DNA from 3 places in the Agrobacterium sp. rho-8.1 genome. Region 3 is predicted to be linked to each of the others. Evidence: predicted binding sites of a transcription regulator. Region 3 holds the regulator's gene; each other region holds the start of a gene.
The links. Region 3 encodes PhoB, which activates phosphate uptake and scavenging genes when phosphate is short. Its sites were predicted from a motif close to TGTCATNNANCTGTCAT; they were not measured.
Positions count from the first base shown of each region.

Region 1: a site for PhoB is predicted at 3,375-3,391, ahead of RMR21_RS05385 (bifunctional 2',3'-cyclic-nucleotide 2'-phosphodiesterase/3'-nucleotidase). Genes of this name have one in related genera too.
Region 2: a site for PhoB is predicted at 5,398-5,414, ahead of RMR21_RS07530 (UDP-2,3-diacylglucosamine diphosphatase). Genes of this name have one in related genera too.

Region 1 covers NZ_CP192788.1:1,071,920-1,079,998, forward strand. Annotated here, with positions in the region: gene msrQ (protein-methionine-sulfoxide reductase heme-binding subunit MsrQ) at 1-136, opposite strand, end outside; gene msrP (protein-methionine-sulfoxide reductase catalytic subunit MsrP) at 139-1,080, opposite strand; gene RMR21_RS05385 (bifunctional 2',3'-cyclic-nucleotide 2'-phosphodiesterase/3'-nucleotidase) at 1,309-3,297, opposite strand; gene RMR21_RS05390 (PilZ domain-containing protein) at 3,425-3,760, opposite strand; gene RMR21_RS05395 (DUF1203 domain-containing protein) at 3,850-4,317, opposite strand; gene RMR21_RS05400 (DUF4344 domain-containing metallopeptidase) at 4,462-5,352, shown strand; gene sseA (3-mercaptopyruvate sulfurtransferase) at 5,404-6,825, opposite strand; gene RMR21_RS05410 (alanyl-tRNA editing protein) at 6,843-7,580, opposite strand; gene RMR21_RS05415 (cysteine synthase A) at 7,594-8,079, opposite strand, start outside.
Region 2 covers NZ_CP192788.1:1,494,813-1,502,891, reverse strand. Annotated here, with positions in the region: gene RMR21_RS07555 (phospholipase D family protein) at 1-341, opposite strand, end outside; gene RMR21_RS07550 (hypothetical protein) at 430-621, opposite strand; cobalamin riboswitch at 714-895, shown strand; gene bluB (5,6-dimethylbenzimidazole synthase) at 968-1,654, shown strand; gene RMR21_RS07540 (DUF2865 domain-containing protein) at 1,662-2,816, opposite strand; gene RMR21_RS07535 (NADP-dependent malic enzyme) at 2,936-5,251, opposite strand; gene RMR21_RS07530 (UDP-2,3-diacylglucosamine diphosphatase) at 5,468-6,298, shown strand; gene dgcA (N-acetyl-D-Glu racemase DgcA) at 6,315-7,298, opposite strand; gene RMR21_RS07520 (ABC transporter permease) at 7,442-8,079, shown strand, end outside.
Region 3 covers NZ_CP192788.1:261,272-269,350, reverse strand. Annotated here, with positions in the region: gene RMR21_RS01375 (DUF6481 family protein) at 65-454, opposite strand; gene RMR21_RS01370 (hypothetical protein) at 493-714, opposite strand; gene RMR21_RS01365 (cold-shock protein) at 944-1,153, opposite strand; gene phoB (phosphate regulon transcriptional regulator PhoB) at 1,634-2,317, opposite strand; gene phoU (phosphate signaling complex protein PhoU) at 2,349-3,065, opposite strand; gene pstB (phosphate ABC transporter ATP-binding protein PstB) at 3,154-3,969, opposite strand; gene pstA (phosphate ABC transporter permease PstA) at 3,985-5,307, opposite strand; gene pstC (phosphate ABC transporter permease subunit PstC) at 5,304-6,785, opposite strand; gene RMR21_RS01335 (substrate-binding domain-containing protein) at 7,008-8,042, opposite strand.

The DNA of each region.
Region 1 (8,079 bases), 810 kb from region 3:
GGTTGAAGCCCAGCCCGCCGGTGGATGCCAGATAAAAGTACCAGACACCGGGAGCCAGGCCGACAGCATAAAGCGCCCAGATCGCTCCGGGTTGATAACGCTTGGGCAGTGACGGGAGCGAAAGGGCAAGCACCATGGTCAATAATTCGCCTTCAGGTCCAGTCCGGTATAAAGGCTCGCAACGTCGTCATAGCCATTATACATCAGCGTTGGCCGGCGCTGCGTGCTGAAGAAGCCGCCTTCACCAATGCGTTGTTCTGTCGCCTGACTCCAGCGCGGATGGTCCACCTTCGGGTTGACGTTGGAATAGAAGCCGTACTCACGGGCATTGGAGTTCTTCCACGTCGTTTCCGGCTGCTTCTCTACCAGGGAGATGCGGACAATCGACTTGATGCCTTTGAAACCATATTTCCATGGCACGACAAGCCGAATCGGGGCACCGTTCTGGTTCGGCAGGGTTTCACCATAGAGGCCCACGGCAAGGATGGTCAGAGGGTGTCGTGCTTCGTCCAGGCGCAATCCCTCGACATAGGGCCATTCCAGCGGCTGGAATAGGCCGCTCTGGCCGGGCATCTCTTCCGGTCTGACAACCGTCTCGAACGAAACGAACTTGGCGCTGCCCAGCGGCTCAACCTTGTCCAGCAGGGTCGAGAGTGAAAACCCGATCCAGGGAATGGCCATGGACCAGCCTTCGACGCACCGCATGCGATAGGTGCGCTCTTCCAGCGGATATTTCATCAGGTCCTCGATGCCGAATTCCTGTGGTTTGCCGACAAGCCCGTCCACTTTTACCGTCCAGGGTGTCGGTTTGAAATTTCCGGCATTTTCCTTGGGGTCGGATTTGCCCGTCCCGAATTCGTAGAAGTTATTGTAGCTCGTGACAGCGTCCAGCGGCGTCAGCTTTTCATCCAGCTTATAGGCGCCGGGCTTGGCCGTCAGCGGCGATGCGATGGCATCGCGTCCGGTCAAACCCAAGGCTGCCATACCCGCAGCAGCGCCAAGGAAATGGCGGCGCGACAGGTAGACGTCGCGGGGCGTGACATCTGAAAACGGAATGCGGGGCGGATGATAAGCGGGCATGAAAACCTCCTGCGGAGTCAGATCGGAAGAACAGCTATTCAATACCCATTACGTGCGGAGTGGCAGAAAAGTTTTCCGTAACGAGAAAAAATATTGCCATGATCTGGCGCTCGTCCCGCGGCGGATTTGCGACGAAGATCTAGGACTTCTAAGATAATACAAACCGAACGGTAAAATCTGCGAGAGCGAGAGGCATATCACGCAGAATACGCCTCTCTTGCTTTGGCATCAGAGGATCAGGCGGAACTTCGCAAAGCCTTCAGACCCGTCGCCCGCTTCCTCGATCTTTGCGCCCTTTACATCCTTGGCGAATTGCCGCCCCTTCGGTCCGGTTTCGAAAACCGCCGTGGTGTTGGCAACCGGCGCGAAGGACCAGTTATCGTCTGCCGATGGGTTGATGGTGCCCTGCGCGATGATGTAGCGCACGATGACATCGCGATTGGTATCCGGCGCGACGAAGATGATCTTGTCGGAGCCGATATTGGGGAACTTGCCGCCACCGCTGGCGCGATAATTGTTGGTCGCCACCACGAATTTCTGCTCCGGGTCGATCGGCTTGCCACCGAACTGGAGATTGACGATACGGTTGCTTTCCGGGTTGATCGCTTTGCCGTCCTTATCGAATTTCGGCGGCTTGGAAACATCGATCTGGTAGGTCACACCGTCAATGACATCGTAATTGTAGGACGGGAAATCAGTGTTGAGCAATGGTGCGTCTTTGGAACCGGCTTCCACCGTCTTGAACATGCCGGCCGACATTTCCAGCCAGTCTTTCACCTGCGCGCCGGTGATCAGCACGGCCTGGACCGTATTGGGGTAGAGATAAAGATCGGCCACGTTTTTGATGGCGATGTCACCGGCGGGGACATCGGTGTAGTAATCCGAGCCGCCACGACCGCCTGCCTTGAACGGAGCTGCCGCCGAAAGCACCGGCAAATCCTTGTACTGGCCTTCCTTGAGCATATCCTTGATGTACCAGGTTTGCGCGTTGGAAACGATCTGCACGGAGGGATCATCCGCCACCAGCGCAAAATAGGAGTAGAGCGGTGCGGATGTCTTGCCAACGGGACGGCGGACATAGGCCAGCGCCGCTTCATGATCCGTCTTGACGGCAGCGATGATCTCCGGCTTGTCCTTCACATCCGCGACGATCTTGCGGTTTTCATCGCGGTGGGAAATCGGGCGCGCCTCAGTAGTGAAATCCACGATCTTCCAGCTTTTGCCGTCCTTTTCCAGCAACAGGTCGATGAGCCCCATATGCGAGCCCCAGAACCCGGCCATGACGGCGGGTTTGCCCATCAGCGTGCCCTTGACCGGATCGGCACCTTCAATGCCGTCCCATGTCTTGGGGCCGGGGAAGACGAGATGCTGGTGGCCTGTGAAGACCGCATCGATATCCTTGACGCCAGCCAGATAGAGCGAGGCATTTTCCATGCGATCGCTCTGGCCCTTGCCTTCGATACCGGAATGGGAGAGGGCGATGACGATATCGGCGCCCTGTTCCTTCATCACCGGCACCCACGCCTTGGCAGCATCGACGATGTCGCGGGTCTGTGCCTTGCCCTCGAGGTTCTTGGCGTCCCACATCATGATCTGCGGCGGTACGAAGCCAATGATGCCGACCTTGACGGTGCTGGTCGCGCCTGAGCCGTCCTTGATCTGCTTGTCGAGGATGACGTAGGGCTTGAAAAAGAGATCGTCCTTCTTGGGATCTGACGCGAGCTGGCCTTTCGTCAGGTTGGCGCAGACATAAGGAAAACCAGCCCCGCCCAGCGTGTTGAACATGAAATCGAGACCGTAATTGAACTCGTGGTTCCCCAACGTGCCGCAATCGTAACCCAGTATGTTCATGGCGTTGATAACAGGGTGCTTGTCCCCAGCCTTCATGCCGCGCTCATAGGCGATGTAGTCGCCCAGCGGGTTACCCTGAAGAAAGTCGCCATTATCGACCAGCATCGAGTTTCCGGCTTCTGCGCGGATGCTGTCGATGATGGAGGCAGTGCGCGCCAGACCCAGCGTGTCGTTCGGCTTGTCTGCATAATAATCATACGGGAAGACATGAACGTGAATGTCGGTCGTTTCCATGATGCGCAGATGCGCCTGGTTGCCTTGCGCGCGGGCTGCGAACGGATGCAGCATGACAAGCGCCGAAGACGCCGCAATGCCGCCCAGCAGGGAACGTCGCGTGATGGGATGAAGGCCGATAAGCGAAGACATGGAAACTCCTCGATGAAATTCTGAGTGTACGAAATGACGGCAGCGTAAAACGAATTCCAGAGGAGTCCATCATCAAAATGACGGGCATATGACTTGTCCCGGATTTTAAACCGTCCGGTAAATTATTTTATCCTGCTAAGGTCGGCTTCACCTCTTCATGGAAAAAGCGGAAATAGGAGGAGAACTGTGCCAACGTATTGGTGGAAAGCTGCAATTGCAGGCCAAGCCGGTTCATTTGCTGCCATTGCACCGTTCCCTCGATAAAGCCCAGGTCGTCGCTTTGCACGGTCACGCGGCTTCCCTTGGCAACGGCAAAGGGTCCTTCGAGCTCCAGCGCCATGCCGGTGGCCGAAAGATCGACCACGCGGCCCTCTACCGTTTGAGTGAAATATTGAACCGTCCCGTAGATGCGGGTCTTGCTGCGGTTTGCGCCTCTATTTGTCATGCTGAGATTGCCGGTCATCGTTCCCCTCCTGTTCCAATCTTGCCAAAATCGCATGGAAGATTTGATGACCGTTTAGAATATTCCTTAAAATGACCGGGAATGGGACGTTAAGCGCGCTCGATCCTGCATTGATAGCAATTGTTGCGCGCCGAGCGAACATGCACGTAGGCAATGTCGTCTCTCGTCAGAAGCTCGCTGGCACGCTCGGCAATTTTGTTCGTCAGGGTCACTGCACCAGTGCCATAGACGATGCGATTGTCGGAGCTGTAGCCACGTACGATATAATCGGTGCTGTCGAGCATGGGCGGCAATATCTCCCGCGCTGCGTAAGCGCCGCATGATTCGGCATGAATGAAGATCGGGCCGGTCTCCGCATAGGGTTGTGGGCTTGGAAAAGGGCGGTAGGCCAGCAGAAGCGCGGCTTCGCCGTCGCGTATCTGCCCGAGGCAGGCCCGGCAGGGAAGGGTCCCAGATACGATCGAGCGTTCCGGTTTTTGGCCATAGGCATCCAGTTTGTCGAGGCGGAAGGCATCTGCCTCATCTGCAGTCATGGCGGTAAAAACGATCTGTGTCATAGCGGTTCCTTTGCGTTGCTCGATTGTCGCTATGCTCTTCAAACATGCGTGTATCCACCCGTTTCTTGCCTCTGGAGGCAACCACCCCATTGCTTGTGCCGTTGAGTGTGGCAATCAATCGAACATCCTCTTTCTGGAAAGTTCATGCCCATGCTGCGCAGGTTGATCACCGTATCTCTGGTCACCGTTTTCTCGCTTATTTCACCTGCAGCCCACGCGCAAACAGCGCCCGCCTTGGACGATCTTTCCGACGAGCAATTGCAGCAAACAGTCAACTTCGTGATCGGAAATGCCATTTTCGGCCTCTACCATGAAGCTTCGCGCATGCTGATATCCGACTTGTCTCTCCCTCAGATGGAAGCCGGAAAAGACGGCGCCGATCAACTGGCGGCGACCATGATGCTCGAAGCAAACGAAGAGTGGCTGGATACTGCCATCGTCAACGCAACCGACAGCTGGTATCTGGCCCGCTCGGCGCAAGCCCTGCCGGAGCACGATACTCCGCGGCACTCGTCATTGTTGCCAAACACGACACGCGACCGGCAGATGGCCTGCCTGATGGTCGGCAAAGATGCTGGCGGCTATGGTGACCTGGCCGACATGATGGGGCTTCCAAAGGATGACTGGAAGGCTTGCGAAACCGCCTATCCACAAACCGTTTCTCGCTGGAACGAGGCGCTGAAGCCTTATGTAGCGAAGGCCGGAACAACGAAGTTTGTCGCAAACTACGAGCCGGTGCGCGATCCGTTCCTGGATATCTACGCGACCATCGTCAAGGAATCCAAGGTTCTCGACCTGATCGCCCGTAGCTTCGACGGCTATCGCCTCAAGGGAGACGTCAAGTTGACGGCGCGCAGTTGCGGACGACCCGATATCTACTGGTCAGAGGAAAAGCGCGAGATCACCTACTGCTACGAGATCGCAAAGTTTCACGGCGAGCTGATCGCCGGACATCTTTCCGCCGGTGGCAGCGAAAAGGAAAGCGGCCCAGCCCAGGAAATTCCGACAGCGGTAAACCTGGGGCAGGAGCTATGAGTTTATTCTCAACCGTTATCCTCTGAAAGGCAGAGGATAACGGCAAGCGGGTTACCCACGTCTGGAAATTTCCAGATATTCTGTGTCCGTCAGCGGTTCGACCCATGTCTCATAGGTGCTGACGGGCGAGAAACCCATCATCTGGTAAAGCTGAAGTGCGCGGGGATGGTCGAGTGTGTTGGTGGACACGGTGATCTTTTTCGGGTTGTCCTGCCAGGCGGAATAAAGAGCCTGAAGCAAAAACCATTTGCCGACACCGGCACCGATCGCTTCTTCCATCAGGCCGAAATAGGTAAGCTCGGTCACATCGGAATCCAGCTTGTGCAGCTCGAAGAAACCCGCAGGCGCACCGTTCATGTAAAGTACAGTCACCGAATTGGCGGGGTCGCGCAAGGTGGCGGAAAGCTCAGCGTCGCTCATGCGCATGCGTTTATGCCAGTGCCAGCGTTTGCCCACACGCCAATAAAGATAGCGGTAGAAATGCAGCGGAATATCCGTGGTGCGCATGATGGCGGTCTGAATATTGACCGGCACAGGCAGGCTGACCTTCGGGGCCGATGTCATTTCCAGCTGAGTGACATGTGCTTTGATGGGTCCCTGCGGCTGTTCCTCTGTCGGTTCTGTAGGACCGGTGACGATGGCGGTATCTTCCTTGCTGCCCCACTCGGCCCATGAACCGTCATAGAGCGAATTGTCGGCATGCCCAAGCGATTCCAGCGCAAGCGTGATGACTGCCGCCGTGACCCCCGAACCACAGCTGGTCACGATGGGTTGCGACAGATCGATACCCGCATCCGAGATCATCTTGCGGATAGTCGGCAGATCCTTGAAGTGGCCGTTCTCGGAAAAAGCAGTTGCGGGCAGGTTGCGCGCGCCGGGCATATGGCCGGAACGCATTCCCGCACGCGGCTCAGCCTCTTCGCCGGTGAAACGTCCTGCACCGCGGGCATCGGCAATCTGCTCGTTGCCGCTGTTCACGATGGACCGCATCGCTGCAAACGATGTGACGCGTTTCGGCTTGAAGTGCACGTCGAACGTTGCAGGCTCGACCTCTGTCACGCCGGTATCCAAAGACTTGCCCGCCGCCTTCCAGCCATCCAGGCCACCATCGAGGACATAAACCTTGTCGGCACCCATTACCCGCAGCATCCACCAAACGCGCGGTGCAGAGAAGAAACCGGGACCATCATAAACGACGATCGTGTCGCTTTCGCCGATACCAAGCTCGCCGACCTGTTCAGCAAAGAACTGGGGCGAGGGAAGAGAATGGGGCAGACCCGTGTCGTGATCGGCAATCTTGTCCTGATCAAAAAACACCGCCCCGGGAATGTGACCGGCAACATAGTCTTCTCTGCCGTTGCGCTTGTGCGCAGGAAGATACCAGGAGGCATCCACTAGACGAAAATGCGGGGTTCCGAGCTGCTGCTCGACCCAATCCGCCGAAACGACGAAACGGCTTTTGTCCGTGCTCACTCTATTTCTCCCAGACATCAGGCGGATGCGCCGGGCTTGCCGAAACGAATTCGGAAGCGACGGTTTTCCTTGCCCTTTTTTTCAATTTTGGCGATGTGGATATCGCCGACTTCCTGCGTGCTTGCCACATGAGTGCCTCCGCAGGGCTGGCTGTCAACCGCAGAGTTTTCGCCAATGCAGACCAGACTGACGCGCCCGAGACCCAGCGGCGGGCGGACATTCTTGGATTTGACAATATCAGGATTGGCGGCAAGCTCTTCGTCGGTGATCCATTTCAAGAACACCGGATGGTTTTCGTCAACGAGCGCCACCAGCTTGGCTGTGACCTCGTCCTTGTCGATGGTTTCGGACATATCGAAATCGACGCGCGATTCGTCTTCGCCGACGGCAGCCCCTGTAATCGGCCAGGGGCAAACCACTGACAGAAGATGACAGGCAGTGTGCATCCGCATGAGCTTGTAGCGGCGTGGCCAATCTATATGAAGCGTCAGCTTTTCACCGACCGCGGGGGAAGCTTGTCCCTCGGTAGGGACATGGATGATGATGCTTTTGTCGGTGCCATGTTTGGCGACGGCAATTTGGATCTTCGAACCGTCTGCCCTTTCCAATAAGCCCGTGTCGCCCGGCTGGCCGCCTGATGTGGCATAGAAGCAGGTTTGATCCAGTTCTATGCCGCCATCTTCATGAACCGCCGTTACCACTGCCTCGCACGTGGAAAGAGAGAAGTCGTCACGAAACAGGGCATTCACAGGCATATGGGCATTGACCTCAAACAGTTTCGTACGGCACCGAAATCTGTGTTTTCTCCGTCAGCCAGGCGGGAAGGGGAAGACCCTTGGACCGCAGGAAATCCGGGTTGAAAAGCTTCGACTGGTAGCGGTTGCCGTAGTCGCAAAGAATGGTGACAATTGTATGCCCCGGACCGAGGTCGCGGGCAAGCCGAATTGCGCCAGCGATGTTGATTCCGCTGGAGCCACCGAGGCAAAGCCCTTCCTTGGCCACGAGATCGAACACGATTGGAAGCGCTTCGGCATCCGAGATCCTATAGGAATAATCCGGCTCGAAACCTTCAAGATTGGCGGTAATGCGGCCTTGGCCGATACCTTCTGTGATCGACGAACCCTCGGATTTTAGCGTGCCGTTGTGGTAGAACTCATACAGTGCGGCACCTTCGGGGTCGGCCAGACCTATCTTGATGTCTGGGTTGAAATCACGGAGACCGTCGGCGACGCCTGCCAGTGTGCCGCCAGAGCC
Region 2 (8,079 bases), 1.2 Mb from region 3:
ACGCCCAGATCATCCAGAAGCAGGCGCACACGCACGCCGCGATCAGCAGCTGTTATGACCTCGCGCATCATCAACTGGCCGGTAAGATCCGCGTTCCACATATAATACATGAGATCGAGGCTTCGGCCAGCCGCACGTGCGGATCCGACGCGGGCCGCGAAGGCACCAAGATTGGACTGCACGAGTGAAAGGGCATTGGGCTCGTCGCGTCCGCGTCTGATGTCCTTCCAATGACGGTCGAGCGGTGTTGCGTCATCTTCCGCCGGCAATGCCGTGGATGCGATCTTGATGATGATTTTGTCGCGGTGGCGCGACGCGAGTGCCATTCCAGCCACGATCATCACGACAACTAGGATACAGATTGCGATGGTTACGTACACGGCGATAGGGACACCCGCATCAATTGCATGCCTATTATATCTGCTGAAATCAATGGATTTCAATGCCGCGCTTGTCGGCTTCTTCCTTGATGATGTCCTCGACGGTCAGGCGTTTCAGGGCCGGATTTCCCAGCAGGTAATCATTTGCGATTTCGAAAATGGATTTGGGACTCTCGTTTCGGTGGAGCGTGTCGAGATCCTGGCCGATTTTCTCGCGCAGTTGCGTGTCGTCATTCATCATGTTTCCTCCATCGTATGAAGGCTAGAATGCACGGGCGGTATCTGGGTTCCTGTCACGCTTTGAAATGAGGATTGCATTGGTGGGTTACGCCAGCCATAACCCACCAATCAGGTGCTTGCCTTTGGGCAGGAGAATCGGGAATGCGGTGAAAATCCGTGACGTGCCCAACGCTGTAAGGTGGACGCGTGTGACCATACGCCACTGAGATGATCGGGAAGGCGGTGACATGCGGTTGAACCCAAGTCAGAAGACCGGCCTGATGCGATAGACCGAACCGCATGGACGGCGGCAGGTTTTGATGTGCTGGGCCGCGCCACGGCCCGCGCTGCATTGTTGGGGATAGACGATGCCACACGACGAGTTCGAACACGCGCTGGCGCCAGCTCAGGAATTTTCCGATGCCGACAAGCAAGCCGTCTACCGCGCCATCGAAACGCGACGCGATGTGCGTGACCAGTTTCTACCGAACCCTCTATCGGACGAATTGATCGGCAATTTGTTGAAAGCTGCACATGCCGCGCCGTCAGTCGGGTTCATGCAGCCATGGAATTTCACGCTGGTCACAGATGGGAAGGTGAAGCAACGCGCGTGGGAGGCCTTTTCGCGTGCCAATGCAGAAGCTTCTGAAATGTTCGGGCAGGAGCAGCGGGCGCTTTACCGCAACCTGAAGCTGGAAGGTATACGCAAGGCGCCGCTGTCGATCTGCGTGACCTGCGATCCGACGCGTGGAGGGGATGTCGTTCTGGGTCGCACACATAATCCGCGCATGGATGTGTATTCTACCGTTTGCGCCGTCCAGAACCTATGGCTGGCGGCGCGCGCTGAGGGCGTTGGTGTGGGATGGGTCAGTATCTTCCACGACGATGATATCCGCGGTATCCTCGATATACCGCCGCACATCGAAATCGTCGCATGGCTGTGCGTCGGTCATGTCGAGACGCTCTATGGCGAGCCGGAACTGGCGGTGAAAGGCTGGCGTCAGCGTCTGCCGCTGGACGAACTGGTGTTTCGAGATCGCTGGGGCGCGACGTGAAGGGGTCCTATTGCTGCTGAGGCTGCGCACCCTCCAGTGCGGGATTTTTCAGGTCGATGCGGCTTTGCTCCTCGGGCAGGAATTGTGGACCGACCATGCGAACCTTGTTCTTTGACGGGTCATAATCCCGCTCAGGCACGGGTACAGCCTCAACTTTGACGTCTGGCTTGCTGTCCGCTGGTTTGGTCGTGGCGTCACTCTTCGGTGACGTGATGGTGGTGATGCTGCTGGAGCCATTCTGCAAGGCGGTGGATTGCGGGGCTTTCGCCTGTTCATCCTGCTTTTTCATCTGGTCCTGATAGGCCGCCATATTGCAGCTGCAGGACGGTGCGCGGCTTGAACTGGGGTTGTTGCGGTAGGCGAAAGCCGTCGGCATGGACGCATAGGGCTGGCCGGTCTTTGCCGAAACCATGTCCGAGCTCTCCTGGCCTTCCAGCGCGTGGTAGAACAATTCCGTCTGCGTGCCTGGGCACATGCGCTGACACTGTGCCGCCTGATCGCGGAAATCCAGTGGCGTCGCATCTGATGAAATCGGGAAGAACGCGCCGTCACAGGTTCGCACACAGAGCGTTCTCAGGCCACCTTGCATGGGCATGTCCGGCGAGGGGGCGTAATCCGAATCATCGGGTTGGCTGAACGGATCTCCGGAGTGACGCATATCGGGGTCTTGCGAAGGGTCGGTCGAGGCGATGGACGGGGGCTGCTCATCGAAGCAGCCATTTTCATAGAGAGCGGCCATGATGTTTTCGCGGCTATTCTGGGCGTTGTCTGCCTGCTGCGCGGCCAGCATACGATCGCGGTCTTCTGCAATCATGGCGCGTTCAGCTTCAGCCTGCGCCAGCGCATCGCCGATTTCGCCGCATAGCTGCGCGTTCGGATTTCCATAGACAATCACGCTGCCGGAGGAGCAGCCATAGCCGCGCATATCGTTCCTGATCCGGCGGATGATGATGTTCTGCTGGGCCAGCGCGCTCGCATAACGGCGCACTTCCGCGGTGTTGCCCATGATGCGCGTTGGTTGGTTCAGCTGGGCGCGCAAGTCATTGCATATATCATTAGCCTGCACCGATACGGGTGCAGCGAACAGAACCGTTACAAGTGCGCCGATCAGTCGGCCTCTGCGCGGAATCAATGGGTCTGTCCGTTTCCGGCGCGCAATCATGCACGCCATATCCTGTTGATCATCCCGTGCAGAATGCGCGGGATGAGTATGCGTTCAGGATAACATAAGGCTGTGCCGCAAAGCGGCAACAGCCAGTTCAAAATTGCGTTAACCCGGACTTACACCGAAGGGTGTGAAGCCTGAACTGTTGCAAGGGCCGCCATGTTGACCACGCCGCGCGATGTCACCGTTGGTGACAAAATGTGGACGGGCATGGCTGAACCCAACAGGATAGGGCCGACATGCAGGCCCTCCGTCATGGTGCGTACGACGCCGAGGGTGATGTTGGCCGAATCCAGGTTCGGGAAGACCAGCAGGTTCGCTTCCCCCGACAGAGCACTATTGGGCATGGCCCGCTTACGCAGAATTTCCGACAGCGCCGAGCCGCCCTGCATTTCGCCATCGATTTCCAGTTCCGGCGCGGTGTCACGCACCAGTTGAAGCGCGCGGCGCATCTTGCGGGCGCTTTCCGAATCACGCGAGCCGAAATTCGAGTGGCTGACGAGAGCAATCTTCGGCGTTATCCCGAAACGCTTGATTTCCTTGGAAGCCAGGATTGCCAGCTCCGCGATGTCTTCCGACGTTGGGTCGTAATTGACGAAGGTGTCCGTGAGGAAGATTGCACCCTGCTGGGTAATGAGCAAGCTGAGACCGCCGAATGTGTGTGCGCCCTCGCGCTTGCCGATGATCTGGTTGACGTCGCGCAGATGGCGGTCGAAGCGGCCTTCCAGACCACAGATCAGTGCATCTGCTTCACCACGCTTGACCGAGAGAGCACCGATGACGGTGCTGTTTGTGCGAACGATGGTACGCGCCGCTTCCGGGTTGATGCCGGCGCGACCGACCAGAGCAAAGTAGTCATCGACATACTCGCGGTAGCGCGGATCGTCTTCAGGGTTGACCACGGCAAAATCCGCGTGCGGGCGAATGCGAAGACCGAAGCGCTTGAGGCGTGTTTCGATGATCTGCGGACGACCGATGAGAATCGGTACCCCTGTGCCTTCCTCCAACAAAACCTGGGCGGCGCGCAGCACACGTTCGTCTTCGCCTTCAGCAAAGATGATGCGCTTCTTTTCTGCCGTCTTCGCCAGGTTGAAAATGGGTTTCATGATGAAGCCCGAGCGCCAGACGAAACGGTTGAGCTGGTCGAGGTAGGCGTCGAAATCCGTGATGGGTCGCGCAGCCACACCGCTTGCGGCAGCGGCACGCGCAACCGCAGGCGCAATGCGCAGGATGAGGCGAGGGTCGAACGGCGAAGGAATGAGGTAGTTGGGACCGAAGATCGGTGTCTCGTCGCTATAGGCTTTCGCTGCGACTTCCGAGACTTCCTCGCGTGCCAGTTCCGCAATCGCGTGAACGGCTGCCATCTTCATTTCTTCGTTGATGGTTGTCGCGCCGCAATCCAGTGCACCCCTGAAGATGTAGGGGAAGCAGAGAACGTTATTGACCTGGTTCGGGAAATCCGAGCGGCCGGTGCAGATCATGGCGTCCGGGCGCGCGGTGCGGGCCAGTTCCGGCATGATTTCCGGGTTGGGATTGGCCAGTGCCAGAATGAGCGGCTTTTCCGCCATGCGGGCCAGAAGCTCGGGCTTCAAGACGCCTGCTGCAGAAAGGCCGAGGAAAACGTCGGCGCCATCAATGGTTTCGTTGAGAACGCGCTTGTCGGTCTTTTGCGCGTAGACCTCTTTCCACTCGTCCATCAACGTGTTTCGTCCTTCGTAGACGAGCCCCTCGATGTCGTGAACCCAGATGTTTTCGCGTTTTGCGCCCAGCACGACCAACAGATTGAGGCAGGCAAGGGCCGCCGCACCCGCACCGGATGCAACGATTTTGACATCGCCGATGGTTTTTCCCGCCAGTTCCAGTGCGTTGGTCACGGCTGCCGCCACGATGATAGCGGTACCGTGCTGGTCGTCGTGAAATACCGGGATGTTCATTTTTTTGCGAAGCTGACGCTCCACTTCGAAACATTCGGGTGCCTTGATGTCTTCAAGGTTGATACCGCCAAAGGTCGGCTCCAGTGCCGAAATGGTCGAGACCATGTCAGTGATGCCGGGGGCGTCGATTTCGATATCGAAGACGTCGATGCCTGCAAATTTCTTGAACAGAACCGCTTTGCCTTCCATGACTGGCTTGGAGGCGAGAGGGCCGATATTGCCGAGGCCTAAAACTGCGGTGCCATTGGAAATGACGGCGACGAGATTGGCGCGCGCGGTATATTCGGCAGCCATTTCAGGATTTTCGTGAATGGCAAGACAAGGGGCAGCAACACCGGGGGAATAGGCAAGCGCCAGATCGCGTTGGTTGCCGAGCGGTTTGGACGCCTGGATTTCCAGTTTTCCGGGACGCGGATAGCGGTGATAGAAAAGCGCCTGTTCTTCCAGATCCGCGTTGGCGTTGGTATTTTTCGTGTTGCCCGTTTCCTGAGAACTCATTCTGTCACCGCTTATTTCAAGTTTCTTCGAGGCCTTTGCATACAACAATCAGCTTGTGCGTACAGCCGTTTATTTTACCTGCTTCAAGCAAAGTCAGCACTTTCGCTTATGCTCAAACGCCGGTTTCGCGTGCTGAATGGCTGCGTTGTCATCTTGCTGAAACACGAGTCTGTTTTTCCATTGATGAAGATTGCCGAGTACAGGGGGAACAGTTCCATGGCCGGGCAAAGCGAAACCAGACAGTTCAGAACACTCTTCATTTCCGACGTGCATCTTGGGTCGAAAGCCGCCAAGACGGATTTCCTGCTGGATTTCCTGCGGCATCATGAAGCCGAGACCATTATACTCGTCGGCGACATCATTGATGGCTGGCGCCTGCGCCGTAACTGGTACTGGCCGCAAGGCTGTAACGATGTGGTCCAGAAGCTTCTGCGCAAGGCCCGAAAGGGAACGCGCATTGTCTATATTCCCGGTAATCACGACGAATTCCTTCGCGAATTTCCGGGCACCCATTTCGGTGGTATCGAGGTTGCCGAGCGGATGATCCATGAGGCCGCCGATGGTAAGAAATACCTGGTCATTCACGGCGACGAGTTCGACATGGTGGTCCGTAACGCCCGCCTTCTGGCTTATCTGGGTGACTGGGCATACGATGCTGCGATTGCCATCAACGTTCTGCTGGCAGCAGTTCGTCGCCGTATCGGCCTTCCTTACTGGTCGTTCTCAGCCTGGGCGAAGCTTCAGGTGAAACATGCCGTCAATTTCATCGGCGAGTTCCAGCGCGTGGTGGCGGATGAAGCACGCCGCAACAATGTGGACGGCGTCATTTGCGGACACATTCACCATGCGGTGATGGAGGATATAGACGGTATCCGCTACATCAACACGGGCGACTGGGTGGAAAGCTGCACAGCTGTCGTCGAGACGATGGATGGCACGTTTGAACTCATTACGTGGATGAAGTCTGATGAACAGACCGAAGAGCACAGGGTTGGCGAACTGGAGCCGGTCGCTTTTCCCAAGCTCATCGGCAAATACGCAGCTTAGAGCAGGCTGGTTTCCGTCAGCCCCAGAGTTGCGGCTCTGGGGGATGGACAATCGATTCGTAGTAGACCAATCCGGGGACGTGATCGCGCGCCAGAAGCAATGGGCCATCGAGATCGGCAAAGGCCGTGTCCTGCGCCAGCAACACAGCGGGCGCCATGCCGAGCGATGTACCGAGCATACAGCCCACCATGATGGTATAGCCAAGCCGCTCCGCCTCGCGCTTCATGATCAGTGCTTCGGTCAGGCCACCGGTCTTGTCGAGCTTGATGTTGATGGCGTCGTAACGGTCGCGGAGCGATGCCAGATCGGCTGTGAGATGTACGCTTTCATCTGCGCAGATCGGAACGGGCCTCGATATGCGTGAGAGCATATGGTCCTTGCCGGCGGGCAGCGGCTGCTCGATCAACGCGATGCCCAGTTCTGCCGCGATGGCGAGGTGATGTTCGAGATTGTCGTCCCTCCATCCCTCGTTGGCGTCGATGATGATCGTTGCCTTTGGCGCTGCGGCGCGCACGGCGCGGAGGCGAGCCTCGTCGTCTTCGGTTCCCGTCTTGATCTTCAGCAGGGGGCGATGTGCGTTTTCGGCAGCTTTCGCGGCCATGGTGTCTGCGTCACCGAGCGAAATCGTATAGGCGGTCACGATTGGGCGTGTGGCTCCACGCAATATCGTCCCTGCGACGCTTTTACCCGAAAGCTTTGCCTCTAGGTCCCACAGAGCGCAGTCCACGGCATTGCGCGCCGCACCCGGTTTCATCATGTCTTGTAATGCGTACCTGTCCAGACCGTTTGCCATGGCATCAGCGACTGCACGGATATCTGCCATTACACCCTCGATGGTTTCCCCGTAACGAGCGTAAGGCACACATTCACCGACACCCTTGGCGTCACCGTCATGAATTGTGCAGCGCACGACATGAATCTCGGTTCGGCTGCCGCGCGATATGGTGAAACTTCCGGCAATCGGGAATGTCTCTGCTGTGGCTTCAAGGTAACGACGCATGGAAATTGCCTTAGAGGTGATGAATAAACCTGTAAACAGACGAAAAATCACCCGTTTTCATCCGCAGGGCAGTGGCTTGCTGATCCGGCAGTCGATATGAATCGTTACAGAATCTTTAAGAAGCTGCATTCGCTTGGAGCAAGATGCAAGAACTTCAGACACAACAACAGGCGCAACCCGCGTCCATCTCGGCTGATAACGACGCTGAGGGTGGTAATGCGCGCTATGTTTTGAGTGGCTCCTGGCGCAATGCCAACATTCATCCCGTGCTGGCCGATATCGAGAAAATTGAAAAATCCGAGAAGGGTGGCTCCATCACGATGGACCTTTCCGATATCGAGAATATCGATACGACGGGTGCGTGGCTTTTGCGTCGCATGCGCTCGCGCCTGGAGCAGGCTGGTACGCAGGTCGCATTCGAAGGCAATGAACGGGCTGAGGAGATTATCTCGGCTTTGCCGGATGAAGCGCCACTTCCGCCCAAAGTAACGAACAAAAAAGGTATCGTTGAGCGGATATTCGACCCCATCGGCAAAAACGTCTTGCAGGCAGGTGCCGATTTTCTAGCGGGCATGTATATTCTGGGCTCTGCCGTGCGCGGTGCACAGATGAAGCTTGGGCGGGGGCGCGGCGTTTCGCCCGCAGCCATCGTCAACCAGATCGACCATATGGGCGTGCGCGCCGTGCCCATCATCCTGCTGATGTCGTTTCTGATCGGCGCGATCATTGCGCAGCAGGGCGCGTTTCAGCTGCGTTACTTCGGTGCGGAAGTGTTTGTGGT
Region 3 (8,079 bases):
TGACAAGGCACCCGGCCAGATCGCAGCCCTTCGATTGAACGGCTGCTTGATCTTGGCGGATGGTTCAGCCTTGACGGGCTTTGCGGTTGGCATAGCGGCGATCGCGCTCTGCCTTGCAAGCGGCTTCGTCTTCGATGACGCGGGCGATGCGGTTTTTGTCGGCCAGCTTACGGGCGTCTTCTTCAGCACTTGCCGCAGCTTCGAGTTCAGCCTGCTTTTCGGCGGCTTCTGCTTCGAGGCGGATTTTTTCGTCGCGTTTTTGCTGGTCGCGTTCAGCCTGGCGCGCTCTGCGGGCCTCGGCAACGGCAATCTGTTCGGCCTGCTTGGCTTCAAGCATGGGTGCCGCAGCTTCCTTGGCTTCGCGATAGGCCTTCAAAAGAGCAGCCTTTGCGTCAGCCGCGGCGCCGCGTTGTTCGGAGACTTCGTTGTTCTTGATGTTTCTAGTGTTTCTCAAATCTCTATTCCAGTTGAGTGGTCATACTGATCCTGCGATCAGGACTTCTTACCACGTTTCGTCGGGGCGGGTGCAGGGTTCAGGCTGTCTTGCAATTCTTTGGCAAGACGCGCTTCGCGCAGTCTGAGCGTCTTTTCTTCACGAGCTTGCGTAATCGAATTCAGTTCGTCAACCGCATGGCCACGCGCAAAAAATTGCGTCTGCGTCGCGCCGAATGCGATCTCTGCCTGTTTGCGAGATTTGCTGTGTGTTTCAGACATGAAATTTCCTTCCTGTCGCGCCGGCCTGAAATCGGGATCGATTTGCTGGAAGTCCGATGCGTGGTGGATCGAGCAGCCTGGAGCCTGTTACGCCATAAAGGCACAGTACCCGAAGCGAGTGCCGCCAAGCAGCACAAAAAAAGGCCAGGCAAAGTGCCTGACCTCGGTTGGTCTCATGCTTTCAACAGTGCCAGTACATCCGTGGTCAAGGGAAAGCAGATCCCGTTATTTAAGCAGCCTGAAGGTTGCAAGCAGACATTTTGCCCGACTTGTTGTCGCGCTCAAGGTCGTAGCTCAGCTTCTGGCCTTCAACGATTTCGCGCATACCTGCACGCTCTACAGCGGAGATGTGTACGAATGCGTCTGTGCCGCCGTTGTCAGGCTGAATGAAGCCGAAGCCCTTGGTGGAGTTAAACCATTTTACTGTGCCTGTGGTCATAATGAACCCTTTCAAAGCATAAGAGATAGATCGCAGAACTGATGCCCTGCGTGCGATTATAGCGATTTTTTTGAAGAAAGGGTTAGTTCAAAACGCGGTGCTAATCGCGCGGCAACCAAAGCTCAGCAAGAAAAATATCGACAACCAATTAATAGAGCCTTCCGGTCGGATAGTCAAACTTTAATTTTCAGATAATTTCAATCAGCCCTTGTCATCATATCAGTGGCCATCCGATATCGTTTGCTTTTGTTGACGATATTGAGCTCTGAAACGTTCGGGTATCCCGGTTGTTTATCACCCCAGATCCACATCTGTCCAACACATCATATCTTCAGCGTAGCTTAAGCGAGGCCCCCACCGGCTTGTGATGAGCCTAGAGCAACCACGCGATCCCATACGTAAACGCACATTGCTGATATGCGTCGATTATGGGCGCGCGCTCTTCGATGCGTCACGTCGCATCTGCCTTCGTCGTAGACGTCAGGCTTCCATCGAATATCCTGCGCCGCGTACGGTGCGGATAACATCCTGCATGCTGGAGAAGTTGAGCGCCTTGCGCAGACGGCCCACATGGACGTCCACCGTGCGTTCATCCACGTAGATGTCGTGCCCCCATACGCCGTCAAGAAGTTGCGAGCGGGAGAAAACGCGGCCGGGCGATACCATCAGGAACTCCAGCAAACGGAACTCGGTAGGTCCCAGGCGCACTTCGCGGGCCTTGCGATGAACGCGGTGGGTTTCGCGATCCAGTTCGATGTCGCCGCATTTCAAAACGGATGACAGGACTTCGGGCCGGGCGCGGCGCAACATGGCCTTGACGCGCGCCATCAGTTCCGGCGTGGAGAACGGCTTGACCACATAGTCATCGGCCCCTGTGGCCAATCCACGCACGCGTTCGCTTTCCTCGCCACGCGCCGTCAGCATGATGATCGGCAGACGTTCCGTTTCAGGGCGCATGCGTAAACGACGGCACAGCTCGATGCCAGAGACACCTGGCAGCATCCAGTCGAGAATGAGCAGATCCGGGGTACGTTCCTGCAAGCGGATTTCCGCCTCGTCACCACGCGGGATCGTGTCCACGTCGTAACCTTCGGATTCGAGATTGTAGCGAAGAAGAACGCTCAACGCCTCTTCATCTTCGACAACTGCTATTTTCGGCACCATGACTAGTGACTCCGCCAGGCTTGTAGGAAATTCACTCGGTGATCGCACCGAGCGTATTGGAACTGTCGTCCTTGGGACGCTCGCCTGCCGGCTGGCTGCCGGTGGCCATGTAGTAGATGGTTTCCGCGATGTTCGTCGCATGGTCGCCCACACGCTCGATGTTCTTGGCGCAGAACAGGAGGTGTGTGCAGGTGGTGATGTTGCGCGGGTCTTCCATCATGTAGGTCAGCAGCTCGCGAAACAGCGAGGTGTACATGGCATCGATTTCCTCGTCGCGTTCGCGGATGGTCTGCGCCTTTTCCGCCGAACGGGTGGAATAGACATCCAGAACGTCCTTCAACTGGACCAAGGCCAGCTCGGACAGATGCTCGAGGCCGCGGGCCAGCTTGCGGGGCACGCCGGTTCCGGCAACCGCGATAACACGCTTGGCGGTGTTTTTGCCAAGGTCGCCCACGCGCTCCAGATCAGCGGCGATGCGCAGCGAACCGATGATTTCGCGAAGGTCAGCCGCCATCGGCTGACGCTTGGCAATGGTCACGATTGCCTTGTCCCCGATTTCGCGTTCGGCGTTGTCGAGGATCGTATCGTCCGAAATGACCTTCTGGGCCAAAGCAGCATCGGAATTGACGAGTGCGCGCACCGCATCGCTGCACATCTGCTCCGCAAGGCCACCCATTTCAGCGATACGGCGGCTGAGGAACTTCAGTTCTTCGTCGTACGCGGACATGATGTGTGAGTTTGTCGGCATGGTCGAATTCTCCAGTTTCGATGCGGCTGGCCGCAAGCTCTGTCGGGCTCAAGCGGTTCGACGCGATGGGTTGCAATCAACGACGGGATCAGCCGAAGCGACCCATGATGTAATCCTGCGTGCGCTGGTCATCCGGGTTGGTGAACATCTTGTCGGTGTCGTTTTCTTCGACGAGGTGGCCCAGATGGAACATCGCAGTGCGCTGTGAAACGCGGGCCGCCTGCTGCATGGAGTGGGTCACGATGACGATGGTGTAGTTGGAGCGAAGCTCGTGGATCAACTCCTCGACCTTGGCCGTCGCAATCGGGTCGAGCGCCGAGCAAGGCTCGTCCATCAGAATGACTTCAGGGCTGACGGCAATCGCGCGGGCGATGCACAGACGCTGTTGCTGACCACCCGAAAGGCCCGTGCCGGACTCCAAAAGGCGATCCTTGGCTTCGTTCCACAGGCCTGCCTTTTGAAGGCTGGCCTCGACGATCTGATCCATATCCGCCTTGTTGCGAGCAAGACCGTGAATGCGCGGGCCGTAAGCGATGTTCTCGTAGATCGACTTCGGAAACGGGTTCGGCTTCTGGAACACCATGCCGACGCGGGCGCGCAGTTCAACCACATCGATGTTGCTGTCGTAGACATCTTCGCCATCGAGTGTGATCTTACCCGTGACGCGGCAACCGTCGATCGTGTCGTTCATGCGGTTCAGCGTCCGCAGGAACGTGGACTTGCCACAGCCCGATGGTCCGATGAGCGCGGTCACGGTGTTTTCGCGGACGTTGAGGTTCACATCGTAGAGCGCCCGTTTGTCGCTGTAGTAGACGGACACGTCCTTGCCGATCATCTTATGAGAAACGTCATTCATTTTCTTGTCCAGCGCCTTTTCCATTGCTGCTTCCGACAACATATTCATCGTTCTAAGCTCCTTCTACCAGCGCCGCTCGAAGCGACGCCGCAAGAGAATTGCGCCAACATTCATGACAACGAGGAACATCAGCAGGATAATGATAGCGCCGGATGTCCGTTCGACAAAGGCGCGCTCTGCCTCGTTTGCCCACATATAGATCTGGACCGGCAAGGCCGTGGATGGGTCCATCGGCGTTGTCGGGTAGTTTGCGACGAAGGCGACCATGCCGATCAACAGCAGGGGAGCGGTTTCGCCCAGAGCATGCGCCAGGCCGATGATGGTGCCGGTCAGAATACCCGGCATGGCCAGCGGCAGAACATGGTGAAAGATCGTCTGCATCTTCGAGGCGCCCAGTCCCAAAGCCGCAGCACGGATCGATGGCGGCACGGCCTTCAGCGCCGCACGGGTGGCGATGATGATCGTCGGCAAGGTCATCAGCGTCAACACGAAGCCACCGACCAGAGATGCCGAGCGCGGAAAGCCCATGAAGTTGATGAAGACCGACAGGCCGAGCAGACCGTACACAATCGATGGCACGGCTGCGAGGTTGTTGATATTCACCTCGATCAGGTCGGTAATGCGGTTCTTGGGCGCGAATTCCTCCAGATAGATCGAGGCTGCCACGCCAATCGGCAGGGACAGCACCAGAACGATCATCATCATGTAGAAGGAGCCGATGAGCGCGACACCCACACCGGCGGCCTCCGGACGGCTCGACGCACCATTCACGAAAATGCCGGTGTTGAACTGTTTGGCGAGTTGGCCGCTTGCGACGAGCTGATCCATCCATTTGACCTGCTGGTCGGAGACGCGGCGGTTGGCCTCTTCGCCGGTCATGTCGAACTGGCCCTTGAAGGCCGAGTCGATATCACCGGACGCCAGCAGCGCGACATTCCGCGTCGTACCGATCACACTGGGATCAGACGTTACGATGTCACGCAACTGGGTGCGTACACTGTCGGATACCATGGTGCCGATGGTGCGTAAGGCTGTGCGGTCGTCCAGCGACACGCCCAGCGCCTTGGCCACCGCGTTGCGCGCCAGAACCGGGTAGTTTGCCGTAACAAGCTTGTTCGGATTGGTGGCGCGTTGATTGTCAGGATCGATGATCTGTTCGGAAAACTCGACCGGAACCGTAATCGTGGTCTGTTGAAACGCCGTGTAGCCTTTGCCCACAACCGACCAGATCAGGAGGAAGAGGAACAGCAGGCCGAAGGAAATCGCGGCAACGCCATAGGTGCGGAAGCGGCGCTCCGCTGCATAACGGCGCTTGATGCCGATATCGCGACGGGCCGTCTTTGGCGCGACTGGCACGCCAGCCGCCGAAGAAACAACGTCGGTCATTCGTACTGCTCCCGGTATTTGCGCACAATGAAGAGCGCGTAGATATTAAGGCATAGCGTGATGGCAAAGAGCGTGATGCCGAGCGCAAAGGCAACCAGCGTCTGCGGCGAGGTAAACTCAAGGTCGCCGGTCAACTGGCTGACGATCTTCACCGTCACCGTCGTCATCGGTTCGAACGGGCTGATCTGCAAGCGTGCGGCAACACCTGCCGCCAGAACCACAATCATGGTTTCACCGATGGCGCGCGATGCCGTCATCAGGATGGCGCCGACGATGCCAGGCAGGGCAGCGGGAAGGAGGACACGCTTGATGGTCTCGGAGCGAGTGGCCCCCAGACCAAGCGACCCATCACGAAGTGTGCGTGGCACGGCTGTAATGATGTCGTCAGACAGCGAGGACACGTAAGGGATGAGCATGATGCCCATCACGAAGCCTGCCGTCAGAACGCTCTGTGCCTGAATGAAAGAGGTGTAATCGCCAGTCGTCAGGCCGTTGATCTGCGAGGAGATGTCGCGCAGGAACGGGCCAACGGTGGTCAGCGCGAAGAAGCCGTAGACGATGGTCGGAATACCGGCCAGAACTTCCAGCAGCGGCTTTGCAATGGAGCGGACACGCCGAGACGCGTATTCTGCCATGTAGATGGCCGAGAACAGCCCCACCGGGACGGCGACCAGCATGGCGACGAAACCGATGTAGAGCGTACCGGCAAGAAGCGGAATGAGACCGAACTGGCCGACTGATTCCGTTGCCCCTGCGGCCGCAAACCGCGGGTCCCAAACGGTGCCGAAGAAGAACTCGTGGGCTGGCACCATGTTGAAGAACTGAATGGCTTCCGTCAGCATCGACATGACGATGCCGATGGTCGTCAAAATGGCGAGCGACGACGCCAGAAGAAGCGCACCGAGAATGACGCGCTCGACTTTGTTTCTTGCCCGAAATCGAGGAGCAATGGCACGCAGCGCATAGAGCGCGCCAAGCAATGCAGCACCCAGCACCACAACAATCATGCCGATACGGCTGGACGTCGTCATCGTGTTGAGCGTCTGGGCTGCCTCGACCATGTAAGGCTCTGGGTCACCGGCGATGGCGACGCCCTTGGCGGCAAGCAGCGGGCGAACCGGCGCACCGGCTTTCACAGCGTCGTGCTCTTCCGCCGTCAGGCGCTGAAGACCACGCGCGATGGAGCCGACCATACCGTAGTTCAGGCTCTGCTGCGCCTCTGACTGCGCGCGAATATCTTCCGGAAACTCGGCGCGAACCGCTGCCGTGATGACCATCGGGCTGACGATGAGCCAAACAGCCAGAATGAAGGCCGACGGTAGGATGGCCCACACCAGTGCATAAGAGCCATGGTAACCGGCGCGAGAATGCATGGATGATGGACGACCACCTGCCAGCGCGACAGCGCGGCGCGTGCCAAGCACGTAACTGGTGATGCCGATCAACGCCAGTATCAACAAAATGATAGGTGTGTTCATGAAACTTTCCTCGGCACGCCACATGGCGCGATGCGGTATCGGGCACTTTCAAAGGCGATAAAAATTTCGGCCTTTTGACCGAAGATGTCATCTGTTCGGACAAAGCCGACGCAGTCCGGCTTGATACACAAAGCGATCACCGGGTTTAAGCGTTTCGATCAACGGAAGACGACAATCCACAGAAGGATGGATGCGCGACGCCTCGCCGCGCATCCAGCTTTATTACATCGTGGTACCAGCTTCGAACTTCGAACGGATTTCCTTGCGCTCTGCATCAGGAGCAGACACCAGGCCGTAGTTTGCCAGCGGGGAGTCAGGGCCGATCATTTCGTCGGACAGGAAGAATTCAACATATTCCTTCACGCCAGGAATGACGCCGACATGTGCCTTCTTGACGTAGAAGAACAGTGGGCGCGACACTGGATACTTGCCGCTTGCAACGGTTTCGGTCGATGGAACAACGTCGCTGACGGTCGCAACCTTCAGCTTGTCCTTGTTGTTTTCGTAAAACGCGAGACCAAACACGCCGAGGCCACCCTTGTTGGCATCGATGCGGGCAAGCGTTTCCGTGTAGTCGCCGTCGATGTCGACAGCGGCACCGTCTTTACGAACTGCAACGCACTTGGCAGCAGCCTGCTTGGCATCAGTCACGAGGGTCTTGAGAGCCTCGGTCGCGCCAGCTTCCTTGCAGCCGTCAGCCATGATCTTCTCTTCGAAGACTTCGCGCGTGCCGTGCTTGGAGCCAGGGATGTAAGCGGCAATCGCAACATCCGGCAGGTCCTTGTTGATTTCCGTCCACTTCTTGTAAGGGTTGGCAACAAGCTTGCCGTCCTTGACGATTTCAGCGGCGAGACCGAGGTAGAGGTCCTTCGGTACGAGCTTGATGTCCTTGTTGGACTTGTCCATCGCGAACACGATGCCGTCGTAACCGATCTTGACTTCCTGCACGTCAGCGACGCCAGCTGCCTTACAGGCCGCAAGTTCGTCAGCCTTGATAGGGCGTGAAGCATTGGCGATATCGATGGTGCCTTCACCAACGCCCGAGCAGAAAGCCTTCAAACCGCCGCCCGTGCCGCCGGACTCGACAACAGGAGCCTTGAAGTCAGGGAAGGTTTCGGCGAACGTCTCAGCAACGATCTTTGCATAAGGCAGAACGGTGGACGAACCGGCAACCTGGATCTGGTCGCGCGCAGCAGCAGCACCTGCGAAGGCAACCGAAGCCACCAAGGCTGCGGCGGACAATTTAACGATGTTCATATAACTCTCCCGTAGGGGCCCGTGGCGGGCATGTGTG